3 regions of the Streptomyces sp. NPDC014889 genome follow, and region 2 is predicted to be linked to each of the others. Evidence: riboswitches for the same ligand, from Rfam matches in the RefSeq annotation. Region 2 holds a riboswitch; each other region holds the start of a gene.
What was found. Region 2 has a riboswitch for cobalamin ahead of ACF09J_RS19625 (ABC transporter substrate-binding protein). Riboswitches for the same ligand answer to the same signal wherever they lie in the genome.
Positions count from the first base shown of each region.

Region 1: another riboswitch for cobalamin. It lies ahead of ACF09J_RS02795 (cobalamin biosynthesis protein); the one in region 2 lies ahead of ACF09J_RS19625 (ABC transporter substrate-binding protein).
Region 3: another riboswitch for cobalamin. It lies ahead of ACF09J_RS18815 (CbtB-domain containing protein); the one in region 2 lies ahead of ACF09J_RS19625 (ABC transporter substrate-binding protein).

Region 1 is NZ_JBIBWH010000001.1:616,630-621,402, reverse strand. It holds gene ACF09J_RS02810 (class II aldolase/adducin family protein) at 1-31, opposite strand, end outside; gene ACF09J_RS02805 (anion permease) at 186-1,448, shown strand; gene ACF09J_RS02800 (hypothetical protein) at 1,481-1,705, shown strand; cobalamin riboswitch at 1,880-2,024, shown strand; gene ACF09J_RS02795 (cobalamin biosynthesis protein) at 2,124-3,065, shown strand; gene ACF09J_RS02790 (cobyric acid synthase) at 3,062-4,570, shown strand; gene cobN (cobaltochelatase subunit CobN) at 4,567-4,773, shown strand, end outside.
Region 2 is NZ_JBIBWH010000009.1:160,501-165,273, forward strand. It holds partial or broken gene ACF09J_RS19615 (SMI1/KNR4 family protein) at 1-1,462, shown strand, start outside; gene ACF09J_RS19620 (OBAP family protein) at 1,811-2,599, shown strand; cobalamin riboswitch at 2,658-2,883, shown strand; gene ACF09J_RS19625 (ABC transporter substrate-binding protein) at 2,961-3,953, shown strand; partial or broken gene ACF09J_RS19630 (iron chelate uptake ABC transporter family permease subunit) at 3,950-4,773, shown strand, end outside.
Region 3 is NZ_JBIBWH010000008.1:423,718-428,490, reverse strand. It holds gene ACF09J_RS18840 (hydrophobic protein) at 216-386, shown strand; gene ACF09J_RS18835 (DUF397 domain-containing protein) at 428-619, opposite strand; gene ACF09J_RS18830 (DUF5753 domain-containing protein) at 616-1,269, opposite strand; gene ACF09J_RS18825 (ATP-binding protein) at 1,268-1,681, shown strand; gene ACF09J_RS18820 (aminotransferase class V-fold PLP-dependent enzyme) at 1,723-2,835, opposite strand; cobalamin riboswitch at 3,031-3,171, shown strand; gene ACF09J_RS18815 (CbtB-domain containing protein) at 3,208-3,423, shown strand; gene ACF09J_RS18810 (CbtA family protein) at 3,445-4,206, shown strand; gene ACF09J_RS18805 (histidine phosphatase family protein) at 4,267-4,773, opposite strand, start outside.

The DNA of each region.
Region 1 (4,773 bases), on a different contig from region 2:
AGGCGCGCGTCATCTCCCCGAGTTCGGTCATGTGCCGATCCTGCCAGGACGCCTTGCGCGAGGGACCGCGCCTTCCCGGCGAACCCCGGGAACGGACACCGCGATGACCGACTCAGTTCATCTTCTGTTCACTCGGGTTACCTACGTTCAACGCGCCAATGACGCTCGAACGATTGCCTGGGTAAATGGAAAGCTTCTCGCTGATCCTCGCGATGGTGGTGGTCACCGCACTCGCGTTCGATTTCACGAACGGTTTCCACGACACAGCGAACGCGATGGCCACGACCATCTCGACCGGTGCACTCAAGCCCAAGGTCGCGGTGGCCATGTCCGCCGTGCTGAACCTGGTGGGCGCCTTCCTGTCCGTGGAGGTCGCCAACACGATCTCCAAGGGTCTCGTCGACGAGAACGGCATCCGTCCCGAGGTCATCTTCGCCGCCCTGGTGGGCGCGATCCTCTGGAACCTGCTGACCTGGCTGGTCGGACTCCCCTCCAGTTCCTCGCACGCCCTCATGGGCGGTCTGATCGGCGCCACCATCGCCTCGGCCGGCTTCAGCGCCGTGCACGGCGGTGCCCTGGTCACCAAGGTCCTCATCCCCGCGGTCGCCGCCCCGGTCGTCGCCGGTCTGGCGGCACTGGTCTCGACCCGGCTGTCGTACGGCATCGGCAGCAAGTCGCGTTCGCACGGCAAGGCGGCCGAGAAGGGCCACCGCGCCGGACAGATCGCCTCCGCCGGCCTGGTCTCTCTGGCCCACGGCACCAACGACGCGCAGAAGACGATGGGCGTCATCACCCTCGCGCTGGTCGCCGGCGGCGCCCTCGCCCCCGGCTCCAACCCTCCCACCTGGGTCATCCTCTCCGCGGGCCTGGCCATCGCGCTCGGCACCTACATCGGCGGCTGGCGCATCATCCGCACCATGGGCAAGGGTCTGACCGACCTTCAGCCGCAGCAGGGCTTCGCCGCCCAGACCAGCGCGGCCACCGCCATCCTGGCCTCCTCCCACCTCGGCTTCTCCCTGTCCACCACGCACGTCGTCTCCGGTTCGGTGATGGGCGCGGGCCTGGGCCGCAAGGGCGGCGTGGTCCGCTGGTCCACCGCGACCCGCATGGCCGTCGCCTGGGCCCTCACCCTGCCCGCCGCGGCCCTGGTCGCGGCCGGCGCGGAGGCCGTGACGCGCCTTGGCGACTGGGGCACCGGGCTCGTCGCCGCGTTCCTGGTGGCCTCCAGCGCCGCGATCTGGAAGATCTCCCGCCGCGAGGTCGTCGACCACACCAACGTCAACGGCACCGAGGAGCCGGCCGGCGTGGTCACCCAGGCCATCGCCGCCGTCACCCCGCCCCCGGCCTCCCCGGTGACCGAGGACCTCACGGCCACGATCCCCACCCCGGCCTCCGCGCCCGCCGCCGACCCCGCGCCCGTGGCGACGCCGCCGGCCGCCGCCGTCTGAGCCGGCGTCCCGGCAGAAGGAAGAGAAGCAGCATGAATATCGACTGGGCGGCCCTCGGCTCCGTCTTCGGCGTCAGCCTCGCCGTCACGGTGGGCCTCGTGACCCTGTTCACCCTCGGCATCGCCGGACTCTCCCGCCGCGAGCGGGCCGTGGCCCAGGGCGACGGCGGCGGGGCCCTCGCGGTCACCGGCGCCTACGCCTGCTTCGCCGCGTGCGCCGCCGCCGTGGCCTACGGGATCTACCTGATCGTGGCCTGACCCGACCGGGACCCGGCAACCGGGTCCGATACCGGGCCCGTCCCCTCCCCTCACCCGTCCTTCCCGGACCGTCCCCGCGACGGCGCCCGGGAAGGGCGGGCTTTTGCCGTCCCGCGCGTCCCGCGGTGTGGGCCTCATCTCAGTAAGCCTGCGCAGGTCAACGGCAGGTTGACGGGTGTTCGCGGTGCGTGGTGGACTTCCGGGGCCAAGTACGGCGGCAGGAGAGGAAGTCCGGTGCGAATCCGGCACGGTCCCGCCACTGTGACCGGGGAAGAACGTCCCCGGGAGTCAGGAACTCTCACCGCCGGTCTCGTCGAACCAGGGCGTGGACACCCTGAGTGAGGACATATCGCCATGCGCGGCTGCCGACCGAGGTTCATCAGCGACTCACTGACCGACCGCACGACCGGCTGACCCGATGGGTGCCGATCGCGTCTTCGCGTACGGCGCCGCCGCCGGCCTCCTCGGTGACCTGCTCCTCGGCGATCCGCGCCGCGGGCACCCCGTCGCCGCGTTCGGACGGGCCGCGGGCGCCGTGGAACGCGCGCTGTGGCGGGACCACCGCGGCCGGGGCGCCCTGCACACCGCCGTGTGCGTGGGGGGTGCCGTGTCCTCGGCCGCGCTGGCAGCGTCCGCCGTACGGTCCTCGCCTGCCGCGTCCGTCGCGCTGACCGCCGCCGCCACCTGGGCCGTCGTCGGCGGGACCTCCCTCGCCCGTGAGGCGCGGGAGATCGGGCGCGCGCTGGAGGCCGGCGACGTCGACGGCGCCCGGGAGCGGCTGCCGCATCTGTGCGGGCGTGATCCGCAGGCGCTGGACGCCGACGGGATCGCCCGGGCCGTCGTCGAGTCCGTCGCCGAGAACACCTCCGACGCGGTGGTGGGCGCGCTGGTGTGGGGCGCCGCCGCCGGTGTGCCGGGGCTCGTCGGCTTCCGCGCGGTCAACACCCTGGACGCCATGGTCGGGCACAAGTCCCCCCGCTACCGCCGCTACGGCTGGGCCTCGGCCCGTCTCGACGACCTCGCCGGATGGCCGGGGGCGCGGCTGACCGCCGCCCTGGCGGCCGTGGCGGGCGACGACCCGCGCGGTGCCGTACGGGCCTGGCGCGCCGACGCCGGCAAGCACCCGAGCCCCAACGCCGGTCCGGTCGAGGCCGCGTTCGCGGGGGCGCTCGGGGTGCGGCTTGGCGGCACGCTCTCGTACGCCGGGCGCGTGGAGCACCGTCCGGTGCTCAACGGCGCCGGACGCGCCGTCCGGCCGGAGGACATCGAGCGTGCGGTACGGCTCTCCCGCCGCGTGGGCTGGCTCGCGCTCGGCGTGTGCGCGGGCGCACGGCTGCTGAAGAGAGGACGGACGTCATGAGGGGCGGACTGCTCGTCGCCGGTACCACCTCCGACGCGGGGAAGAGCGTCGTCACGGCCGGGATCTGCCGGTGGCTGGTGCGCCAGGGCGTGAAGGTCGCCCCGTTCAAGGCGCAGAACATGTCCCTCAACTCCTTCGTCACCCGGGAGGGCGCCGAGATCGGGCGGGCACAGGCCATGCAGGCCCAGGCGTGCCGGATCGAGCCGACCGCGCTGATGAACCCGGTGCTGCTCAAGCCGGGCGGCGAACAGAGCAGCCAGGTCGTCCTGCTGGGCAGACCGGTGGGCGAGATGAGCGCCCGCGGCTACCACGGCGGGCGGCAGCAGAGGCTCCTCGGCACCGTCCTCGACTGCCTGGCCGAGCTGCGGAGCACGTACGACGCGGTGATCTGCGAGGGGGCGGGCAGCCCCGCGGAGATCAACCTGCGCCGGACCGACATCGTCAACATGGGGATCGCGCGCGGCGCGCGGCTGCCCGTGCTCGTCGTCGGCGACATCGACCGCGGCGGCGTCTTCGCCTCCTTCTTCGGCACGCTCGCCCTGCTGTCGCCCGAGGACCAGGAACTCGTCGCCGGGTTCCTCGTCAACAAGTTCCGCGGCGACGTCTCGCTGCTCGAACCCGGGCTCGACATGCTGCACGGGCTCACCGGACGGCGCACGTACGGCGTGCTGCCGTTCCGGCACGGGCTCGGCATCGACGAGGAGGACGGACTCCGTGTCTCGCTGCGGGGCGCCGTGCGGGAGTCCGCCGTGGCGGCGCCGGTCGGCGAGGACGTGCTGCGGGTCGCCGTCTGCGCGGTGCCGCTGATGTCCAACTTCACCGACGTCGACGCGCTCGCCGCCGAACCCGGCGTCGTCGTGCGGTTCGTGGACCGGCCCGAGGAACTGACCGACGCCGACCTCGTCGTCGTGCCCGGCACCCGCGGCACGGTCAGGGCGCTGGAGTGGCTGCGGGAGCGCGGCCTCTCGCGCGCCCTGGCGGGGCGGGCCGCCGAGGGGCGGCCGGTGCTCGGCGTCTGCGGCGGCTTCCAGATCCTCGGCGAGCACATCGAGGACGACGTCGAGTCGCGGGCCGGGCGCGTGGACGGCCTCGGACTGCTGCCCGTACGCGTCCGGTTCGCCCGCGAGAAGACCCTGACCCGGCCGCAGGGCGAGGCCCTCGGCGAGCGGGTCGAGGGCTACGAGATCCACCACGGGGTCGCCGAAGTCACCGGCGGGAGTCCCTTCTTGGACGGCTGCCGGGTCGGCGCCGTGTGGGGCACGCACTGGCACGGCTCGCTGGAGTCGGACGGCTTCCGGCGGGCCTTCCTGCGCGAGGTGGCGGCCGCCGCCGGCCGCCGTTTCGTGCCGGCGCCCGACACCTCGTTCGCCGCGCTGCGCGAGGAGCAGCTCGACCGGCTCGGCGACCTGATCGAACAGCACGCGGACACCGACGCGCTCCGGCGGCTCATCGAGTCGGGCGCGCCGCAAGGACTGCCTTTCATTCCACCGGGAGCGCCCGCATGAGCACAGTGTTGTTGTTGTCGACCGCCGACACCGATCTGCTCGCCGCCCGAGCCTCGGACGCCTCCTACCGGATCGGCAACCCGACCCGCGTGGACGCCGGCCAGGAGCTCGCGGGGCTGCTCGACGGCGCGGACATCGCCGTCGTACGGCTGCTCGGCGGCAAGCGGGCCTGGGAGGACGGGCTCGCCGCGCTGAAGGCGTCC
Region 2 (4,773 bases):
CCACAGCCTGCGGGCGCACCCGCGCGACGCGGAGCCGGTGTTCGTCAACGACACGACGCGAAAGCTGGACGCCCAGGTGGCGGAGGCCCGGCTGGAGGCGCTGCGCGGCGGCTGGGAACGGGCCGGGACGGCGCTGGACGAGGCCAAGGGGTACGGCAGGCCGCGGGCCGCCGGGCTGGGCGACCAGATACGCCGCCTGCTCGGACAGACCTCCATGGTGTACTTCGACGGTCTGGTGACGGACCCGCGGTACGCGCCCGAGCTGCTGCCACCACTGGTCGCCGAGCACGCGGCGCACTCGTACCGGGACGACTCCACGCTGACGTTCCATCTGCGGGGCGCCGACGACGACTTGGTGGAACTGGCCTACGCGACGCTGGATCAGGTGCGGAAGGGCACGTACCGGTACACGGCCGACGGACCGTTCGGGGAGGCGGTCGAGCGGGCGCGGGAGCTGGCGCGGTGGGGAGACACCGACGGGGCATGGCTGACACTGATGAACGCTCTGCCCCTGTGGGAGCCGCTGGGACCGGACCACCTGGCGCCGCTGGGGTGGGTGGCCGACCCCGTGCTCGGGCCACTGCTGACCCCGGAGCGGGGCCGCGAACTGCTGTCCACGCCACGGGGCGGGCAGACGGGTGAGGCACCGAGCCCGACGGCCTCGCTCGACCCGGGCGACCTGGCGTGGCTCGCGGAGCCGGACCCGGGCAACCATCGCACGTCCTACCGGTTCGTCCTGGTGGAGGGGGTGGCGCCGCAGGAGTTGCCCGGACATCTCGCGGACGGGGACGGCACCGTGCTGAACGAACCGATGACCTTCTGGGAGGCGCGCCAGAAGTCGCTGCACCCCCAGAGGGAGTTCTCCTCCTACGACGACAGGGCTCTCATGACGGTCGGCCGGGCCGGCGCCGGTTGGAGCTTCGCCTTCGAGGGCGACCCTGGCCCGTTCCACCGGGAGCGGTTCGTCTCCCCGGCCGCGGCCGCCGCGGGCACCCGCGCGGTAGTGGTGTGGAGCGGCCTGCGGACACGGCACGGGGAGCCGTTCTTCCACCTTTCCGTGGCGCGAGAGGGTGCCGAGCAGTACGCGTTCACCTACGCGGACGGAGAGATCCGGAGAAGCGGAGAGATACCGCGGACGCTGGACCCGAGCCGGTTCTTCGGCGACCTGAGGGACGGCGCCGAGGCGGAACGGTCGCTGCTGAAAGCGGTGACCGGGGAGTTCGGTGCCCATCTGCCGCGTCACGCCATCGTGAACGGGCGGCTGCACACGTTGACCACCCGTTCCTGGAGGCGGCCGCCGGGGGACGGCGAGACATACGTGGTGATCCGCAAGCACCATGGCGCCGTCCGCCCGCCGGGCGGCGGGCGGGCGGAGGACGAGGGGCCGGAAAGCGGCTGGAGGCCTGCTGGGCCGCGCACAGACCCTCCAGGACCGCTCAGCCCCGCAGTCCCGGAGTCGTAATCCCGGGGTGCAGTCGGAGGCAGCGGCATGGGTCACCGCGGTCGGCGTTCACGTGTCTCGTGTCCGGCCGCGGTTGGGCTCCGGCCTCGTAAGCGGAAGCGCTGCTGCACATGGTGGCGCAGCGGGTCTCGGCCTCCGGGGCGTTCACCGTGTACGACACCCCAGGGCGTCCTGTCCGTGGGCGCGGCACGTCTGACTGCGCTCGGGCTCTCTTCGGCAAAGGCCGGGGACGTCATCGGCCCTGGGTCTCGGCCCCCGGGCTAGCCGCGCGCTGGGACAGGGGATCGCCCGTTTCGGAGCACCACCGGTGCCCCGTTACAGCCACCGGGCACAGGGCACTCGCCAGGCATGGCACTCGTGCAGGGCATGCAGCGCACGCGCGGTTCTGGCCGGGGATCGGCCGCGTCCCTCGGCATCGGGGTCGCGGCAGGGGTGACGGCCGCGGCCGGCCTGCTGTTCGGCCGCAAGGTGGCGACGATCAGCAAGGTCGGCAAGGGGCACCCGCTCAAGCACCGCGCGCTGGATCTGGCGGCCGGCGCGATGCAGCCGAAGTATCCGCTCGATGCGATGAGCACGTATCTCAACGGCTTCCACCTGTACGCCGACGACATGGGCCGGCAGGTGGAAGCCACGCACTTCTGCATCCATCTCCAGCACGACCTGCACCAGTGCGTGATCTTCGACCGCAACGCGCCCGACGCCCGTCTGATCGGCATCGAGTACATCATCAGCGAGGAGCGTTTCCGCGACCTGCCCGAGGACGAGAAGCGGCTGTGGCACAGCCACCACTACGAGGTCAAGTCCGGCAGCCTCACCGCCCCCGGTATTCCCGACCTGGCCGAACACGCCTACTTCGAGGACCTCGTGACCACCTACGGGAAGACGTTCCACACGTGGCAGTACGACCGCGACGACTTCCCCTACGGGATCCCGCAACTGATGATGGGCTTCACCCAGGACGGGCAGGCCGCGGACGAGATGATCCAGGCCCGCGACGAGCGGCTCGGCATCTCGACCTCGCACAAGCGGCAGAACCGGGCGGACATCCCCATGCCGGAAGTGGCGCCGGGCGCCAACGCGTGGGAGAGCGGCCGGACGGTGCAGACACGCATCGAGGAGACGCAGTTCAAGCGCTGACCGTCACGGCTGAACTCCGGGACTCCGGACCGCCTCTCCTGCGGGACGCTCCTCGCGGCTGCGCCACCAGCGGCTTGGTACCGTGTGGCTGCCGTGGTGTACGGGAAACCGGTGGGAAGCCGGTGCGGCCCTCGCCACTGTAGTCGCGGAGTCCCGCGGCCCTCGCTGACGGCTCCCGGAGCGGTCAGGGCCACTGGGTGGATCGGGAACGAACCACCTGGGAAGGCCGGCCTCGTGACGTTGATGCGGAAGCCAGGAGACCGGCCACGGCGCGACATGTTCCACGAGGGTTGGAGAGCACATGCCCCGCGGTCCCCTGCGTCCGTTTCGATCTCAGCGTTCCATACGCCGCGCGCGTGCCGTGCGCTCCAGCCTCGCCGCCACGGCACTCCTGCTCGTCGGTGCGCTCGGCGCCTGTACGGGTGCGCCCGCGGCCGACAAGCCCGCCGCGGCGACCGGGAGCAGCCGCCCCGCGCCGGTGAGCGTCAGCAGTTGCGGCGTCACCACGACCGTCAGCGCACCGCCGAGCCGGCTGATCACCCTCAACCAGGGCGCCACCGAGGTGGCCCTGGCCCTCGGTCTGCAGTCCCGGATGGCCGGAACGGCGTTCCTCGACGACGCGGTCCCGGCGAAGTGGACGGCGGCCTACGACGCCGTCCCGGTGCTCTCCAAGGAGTACCCGACCGCGGAGAAGCTCCTCGCGTCGCGTCCGGATTTCCTCTACGCCTCCTACTCCAGCGCGTTCAGCGGCAAGGTGGCGGGCACGCAGGCGGAGCTGAGCTCCAAGGGCATCGAGTCCTACCTGTCGCCGTTCGGCTGCGCCGACAGCAAGCAGGTGCCGCCGGTGTCCTTCCAGGCGGTGTGGGACGAAGTGGGCGACATCGCCGAGGTGTTCGGTGTCGGACCGCGTGCCGCCGCCCTCCAGAAGGAGCAGAAGCATCAGCTTGCCGACCTCGAGGCCAAGGCGGCGGGCAAGGGCCTGAACGTGCTCTGGTACGACTCGAACACCAAGGCCCCGTTCGTCGGCGCCGGCCACGGCGGACCCCAGCTCGTGCTCGACGCCGTCGGCGCCCACAACGTCTTCGGCGCGCTGCCCGGTGGCTGGAAGACCGTGAGCTGGGAGAAGGTGACCGCGGCGGACCCGGACGTCATCGTGCTCGCGGACGCCAGCTGGGACACCGCGCAGTCCAGGATCGACTACCTGGAGCACGACCCGGTGCTCAGCAAGCTCACCGCCGTCCGGCACCGGGCTTTCGTGGTCGTGCCGTTCTCCGAGACGACGCCCGGCGTGCGCCTCGCCGACGGTGCCGCCCTGGTCTCGGCAGGCCTGAGCAAGCTGCGCCCGCGTTCATGACCGTGGCGGATCGTCCCGCCGCACGGCCCGCGGGAGCGAGTCGCGCGGCGGCGGGCCTGACCGTTGCCGCGGTCCTGCTGCTGGTCACCGTCCTGCTCGGCCTCGCCGTGGGTTCGGTCCACGAGCCGCCGCACGTCGTGGCCGGCGTCGTTCTGCGCCGGCTCGGCCTCGGCGGCTCCCATGTCACGCTGCTGGACGACCAGATCGTCTGGCAGTTGCGGCTGCCCCGGGTCCTGGGAGCCGCCGCGACCGGCGCCGGGCTCGCGGTCTGCGGCGCGGTGCTGCAGACCCTGACGGGGAACGACCTGGCCGACCCCTACCTGCTCGGGATCTCCAACGGTGCCGCCGTCGGCGCGGTCACCGTGATCGTCCTCGGCGTCGGAGCCACCGGCGCCGCGGCGATCAGCGCGCTCCCGGCGGCCGCTTTCGCCGGCGCCCTGCTCGCCGTGGTCGTCGTACTGGCACTGGCCGCCGCGCGCACCCGGTCCCTGCCGGCCGCGCGGACCGTGCTGGCCGGCATCGCGGTGGGGCAGATGTGCGGCGCGTACACGTCGTTCGTCGTGCTCGTCCTCGGCGACCGCAACGCCGCCCGAGGTGTCATGGAGTGGACGCTGGGCTCGGTGGCCGGGGTCCGGTGGGACACGGCCGTCTTCCTGAGCGCCGTGACCGTCGTCGGCACGGTGGTCATGGTCGCGGCCGCCCGGGACCTGGACGCGTTCGCGTTCGGCGAGACCGCGGCCCGCTCCTTCGGCGTCCACGTCGAACGCACCCGCTGGGCCCTGGTCGCCGCGGCCGCGCTGGTGACCGCGTGCCTGGTCGC
Region 3 (4,773 bases), on a different contig from region 2:
TATGGAAGAGGAGCCGAAGGGCCTTCCCGGATCACGTCCGGCAAGGCCCCTTTCAATCCCCGATGCCAGGGGCGAGGTCAGTGCTTGAATACGTCCTTGACCTTTTTCCTTGGCCTCACGCGCTCGTGCCCCGGCTTTCCCTTCATAAACAAGACACCGTTGCGGCATGCCGGTGACATCGCAGGGCAGACGGGGGGGGCAGGAGGTTGATAAATATGGTTCCCCTGCTGCTCGTTCTGCTTCTCGCGCTGATTCTCTTCGGTGTCGGCTTCGCCATCAAGGTTCTTTGGTGGGTCGCCGTCGCCGTTCTGGTGCTGTGGCTTCTCGGCTTCGTCATGCGCTCCACCACCGCCGGCGGTGGCCGAGGCCGTTGGTATCGATGGTGACCTGACTCACCCCTGCGAAGCAGGCGCGCCTGACGGGAAGCTCAGAGGCGGGCGTCCGCCGCCAGTGCGGTGAACGCCGACCAGGCGTCGAGGGACACGGCCAGCGCTCGCCTGTCCGTGTCCTTCGAGTCCCGGACAAGAACGGCCTCTGGGCACACAGCGACCTCTACGCAGTTGCCGCCTCCACCGCCGCTGTAGCTGCTCTTGAACCAAGCAAGTTCGGTGGTGCTCATAGCGCTCCTCGCATCTGCTTCAGCAGGCTCGCGGTGGCCTGATGGCTCAGTGCCTGTGAGCGCATCTTGCCATAGCGCTGAAGCATGGCGCTTGCGGCTTTTGTATCGGTGACGAGCATGCTGCAGTCGTGGGCTTCCACGTAGCCGACCCATCGGTTCTCGGCTGTTTCAGCGAGATAGAGAGGGCCTTCGAAGCCTGCGTGATCCTCCTGGACCAGGGGCATGACCTGGATCTCCACGTTGCGGAGGCAGCCCACATCAAGCAGGTTGTCGAGCAGCGCTCGAGTCACGTCGACACCGGCCAGGCAGCGTTCCAGCAGAGCCTGCTCGACGATGAAGCTGAACGCGCTGTTCGGCCGCTCCCTCAGGAGGCGCTGGCGTTCGAGCCGAGCCGTGACTTGTTGTTCGAACTGGTCCTCGGACAGCGGCGGCAGGCGCCGGTCGAAGAGGGCGCGAATGTACGGCTCGGGTTGCAACAAGCCCGGAATGACAGAGCACTCGTACGCATACAGCGAGATCGCCTCCTCCTCGACCCCCGCCCACTGCCGGAACCAGGAAGCAAGACCCGCCTTCCGCGTCAGGCTCCTCGCCGCGGCCTCCAGGACCCGTGCCGCCGACGGGCCGTCAACTGCCAGCACGCTGGCCCGCATGCCAGCCCTGAACCACGAATCCACCACTCCCACACGTACGTTCACGCAGCGTTTTGGTGCCCGCCTCGCCCGGCTGCTCGCCGCGCACCAGCTCACCGAGTGGGGACATCCTCGCGGGACCGAAGCGCATGACTCCGTCGTCCTCGTCGTCGCCGAACTCGCCGCGAACGCCGTTCTCCACAGCCGTGTCCCGGGACGGGACTTCGCCCTCACCCTGTTCTTCGAGGAGGGCCGGGACGCCGTCCGCATCGAGGTGACCGACACCCACCCTGCCCTGCCGGCGCGCATGGATCCCGGCCCGGAGCAGGGCGGGGGCCGTGGCCTGGTGCTCGTCGACGCGCTCGCCGTCGACTGGGGCGTACGGGACCGCGTCGGCCCCGGCAAGACGGTGTGGGCCGAGTGCGCGCTGTAAGGAGGGCTTACGGGTTCAACTTCAAGAGGTCGCCCGTGGGTTCAGTTTCCCAGGGACGACAGCGCGGCCCCGACTCGCTCCGCTGCCTCCGGTGGGGTCGAGGCGTGCGGGGAGAGCCTGAGCGAGTCGGTGCGGACGGTCGCGGCGACGCCTTCGGCGTGCAGGGCCTTGGCGACGAGGGCCGGATCGTGGTCCGGCATGGTGAAGGAGAGGATGCCGGCTCGTCGCGCCGGGTCGGCGGGGGAGAGGACGCGGCCGCCGTACGTCTCGACGGCGTCGGTGAGTTCGGCGATCCGTACGGCGATCGCGGCTTCGATCGTGGCGACGGTGTGCCGCTCGACGAGCTCCAGCGCGGAGGCGAACGCGGCGGCGGCCACCGGGCTCAGATTGGTGATCGACCAGCGTCGGGCGTCCGGGGCGGGCGGGTGCTCGGCTCCGTCGAAGAGGCCGGCGTCCTCGACGCCCGTCCAGCCGGTGAGGACCGGTTCCAGGGATTCCAGGGCGCGGTCGGACAGGGTGGCGAAGCCGGTCGACCATCCGGCGCGCAGCCATTTCTGGCCGCCCGCGACCACCACGTCGGCGGCGTCCCAGGGCAGGGAGGCGACGCCGAACGCCTGGATGGCGTCCACGATCAGCAGCCGTTCCGGTCCGATCGCCTCGCGCAGCGCCGCGAGGTCGGCACGGAACCCGGTGCGGAAGTCCACGGCGCTGACGGAGAGGGCCACGACGTCGTCGGTCAGCGCGGCGCGGACCAGGTCGGGGGTGACTCCGGAACCGGGCTCGGGGTCGAGCCAGCGCGGCGTGGCCCGGCCCAGGTCCGCGTTGCGGCGCCACGGGTAGTGGTTGGCGGGGAAGTCGGTGCGCGGGGCGAGGACCACGCCCTCCCTGATGCCGAGCGCGGCGTGGAACAGACCGGTGGACGCGTTCGGGAGCAGCACCGTGTGCCGAGCGTCGGTGCCGGCGAGGCGGGCGGCCGTGTCGCGGGCCGTCTCCTCCGCGCGCATCAGGGTGTCCACGGTGGTGTGGTCGGCGCGGGCGGACGCCTCCAGGGCACGGGCGGTGGCGGCGACGGCGTCCCGGGACGGCGGCCCGAAGCGTGCGAAGTCCAGGTACCCGGCGGGCGTGTCGAAATGGGCGGCGTACGACGTGAGCACGGGGCTCGTCCCTCCGGGTGGTGCGTGCGGATCGAGTGGCGCGGCGGGCGGTGGAGTGGAGTCCCGTGGTGCCTCGGAGCCCGCCCGCGCATCCTGCCACAGCGCTTCAGATGCTCCGGATGGTGAGGTGGTCCGTGAGCGGGTGGAAGCGGCTCGGTGGAGAAGATCATGTCCGAGGGCGCGGTCTTGGCCGGGCGGGCGGCACGCGATACCGTCTGTCCGATATCGACGACGGCGAGACGGAAGCCGGTGGGAATCCGGCACGGTCGCGCCACTGTATGCGAACGCTCCCGGGCGTTCGTGAGTCAGACCCGTGGCTGTCGTCCTGTGCACCACCGAGATGGGACGCGAACTCCCAGAGGAGGTTCTGCCATGGCGCAGACCGTCGCCCGGCCGACTGCCACCGCCGCACCCGCCCCGCTGCCGCTGAAGGCGATAGCTCCCTGGGCGGTCTTCTTCGGCGTTCTCATGCTGGTCCTGCTGTACTTCGTCGGCGCCGAGCAGGGCGCCACCTCCGTGTTCAGCGGCACGGACGTTCACGAGTGGGTGCACGACGCCCGCCACCTGCTCGGTTTCCCCTGCCACTGAGCCGAGGGACGCCGCACGCACATGAACTCCGCAACGGTAAGAAACCTCCTGGTGCGGGGCATGCTCGCCGGCCTCGCCGCCGGTGTGCTCGCCCTCGTCGTCGCCTACTTCCTCGGGGAGCCGTTCGTCGACAAGGCGATCGGCTTCGAGGAGGCGCACTCCCACACGCACTCCCACGACGACGTGGAAGTCGTCTCCCGTTCCCTCCAGTCCACCGCCGGTCTCGCCACCGGCGTCCTCGTCTACGGGGTCGCCTTCGGCGGCATCGCCGCGCTCGCCTTCTGCTTCGCTCTGGGCCGCGTGGGCCGCTTCTCCCCCCGGGCGACCGCGCTGCTGCTGTCCGGGTGCGCGCTGCTGGCCGTGTACGTCGTGCCGTTCCTGAAGTACCCGGCCAACCCGCCCGCGGTCGGTGACGAGGACACCATCGGCAAGCGGACGACCCTGTACTTCCTGATGATGCTGCTCAGCATCCTCCTCGCGATCGCCGCCACCATCCTGGGCAAGCGCCTCGCGCCCGCGCTGGGCACGTGGTACGCGACGGTGGCCGCGGTGGCCGCCTTCGCCGTGGTGATCGGGACGGCGTACGCCTTCCTGCCCGTCGTCAACGAGGTGCCGGGGGACTTCCCGGCCACCGTGCTGTGGCGGTTCCGGCTCTCCGCCCTGGCCATCCAGGCCGTCCTGTGGGGTGGTTTCGGGCTGGTCTTCGGCGAGTTGGCCGAGCGGCTGCTGAACCCCCGGCCCGAGACCGCCGCGTCCGGGCAGGCGGTGCCGACCGCGCACTGAACCCTTCAGCGTGAACGGCAGGGCCCCGCGGAGAAACTCCGGGGGCCCTGCCGCGTTCGGTCAGGGCGCGGCCAACGGCCGGCCGAGTCGCAGATTCCAGCGGCCGGCCCGTCCGCTGAGTTCCGTGGCCGTCAACGGCGGTACGTCCAGCCGCCAGAAGCCGGCCAGGGGCAGATCCAGTACATGGACGACCGCGGCCCGTACGACCTCCGGCTCGACGACCGCGAGCGTACGGCCGTCCGCGTCCCGCGCGGAGTCGAGCCGGCGTCCGACCCGCTCGCACAGGTCCCGCACCGACTCTCCCCCGTGCGGCGCGCAGTCCGGGTCGGCGAGCCAGCGGCCCACCGCCTCCGGCTCGCCGGCCATCAGTTCCTCCAGGTTCCGGCCGCGCCAGCGGCCCGCGTCCAGGCCCGCCAACTCGGCCGCCGCCACGCCGTCGAGGCCGAGAGCCGAGGCCGTCTCCCGGCAGCGCACGCTCGGGGACAGGAGCACCCGGGCGGCCGAGGGCAGCGACCCGGCCGCCGAACGGGCGTCGGCCGCACCGCCGTCGTCGAGCGAGTCGCCGTC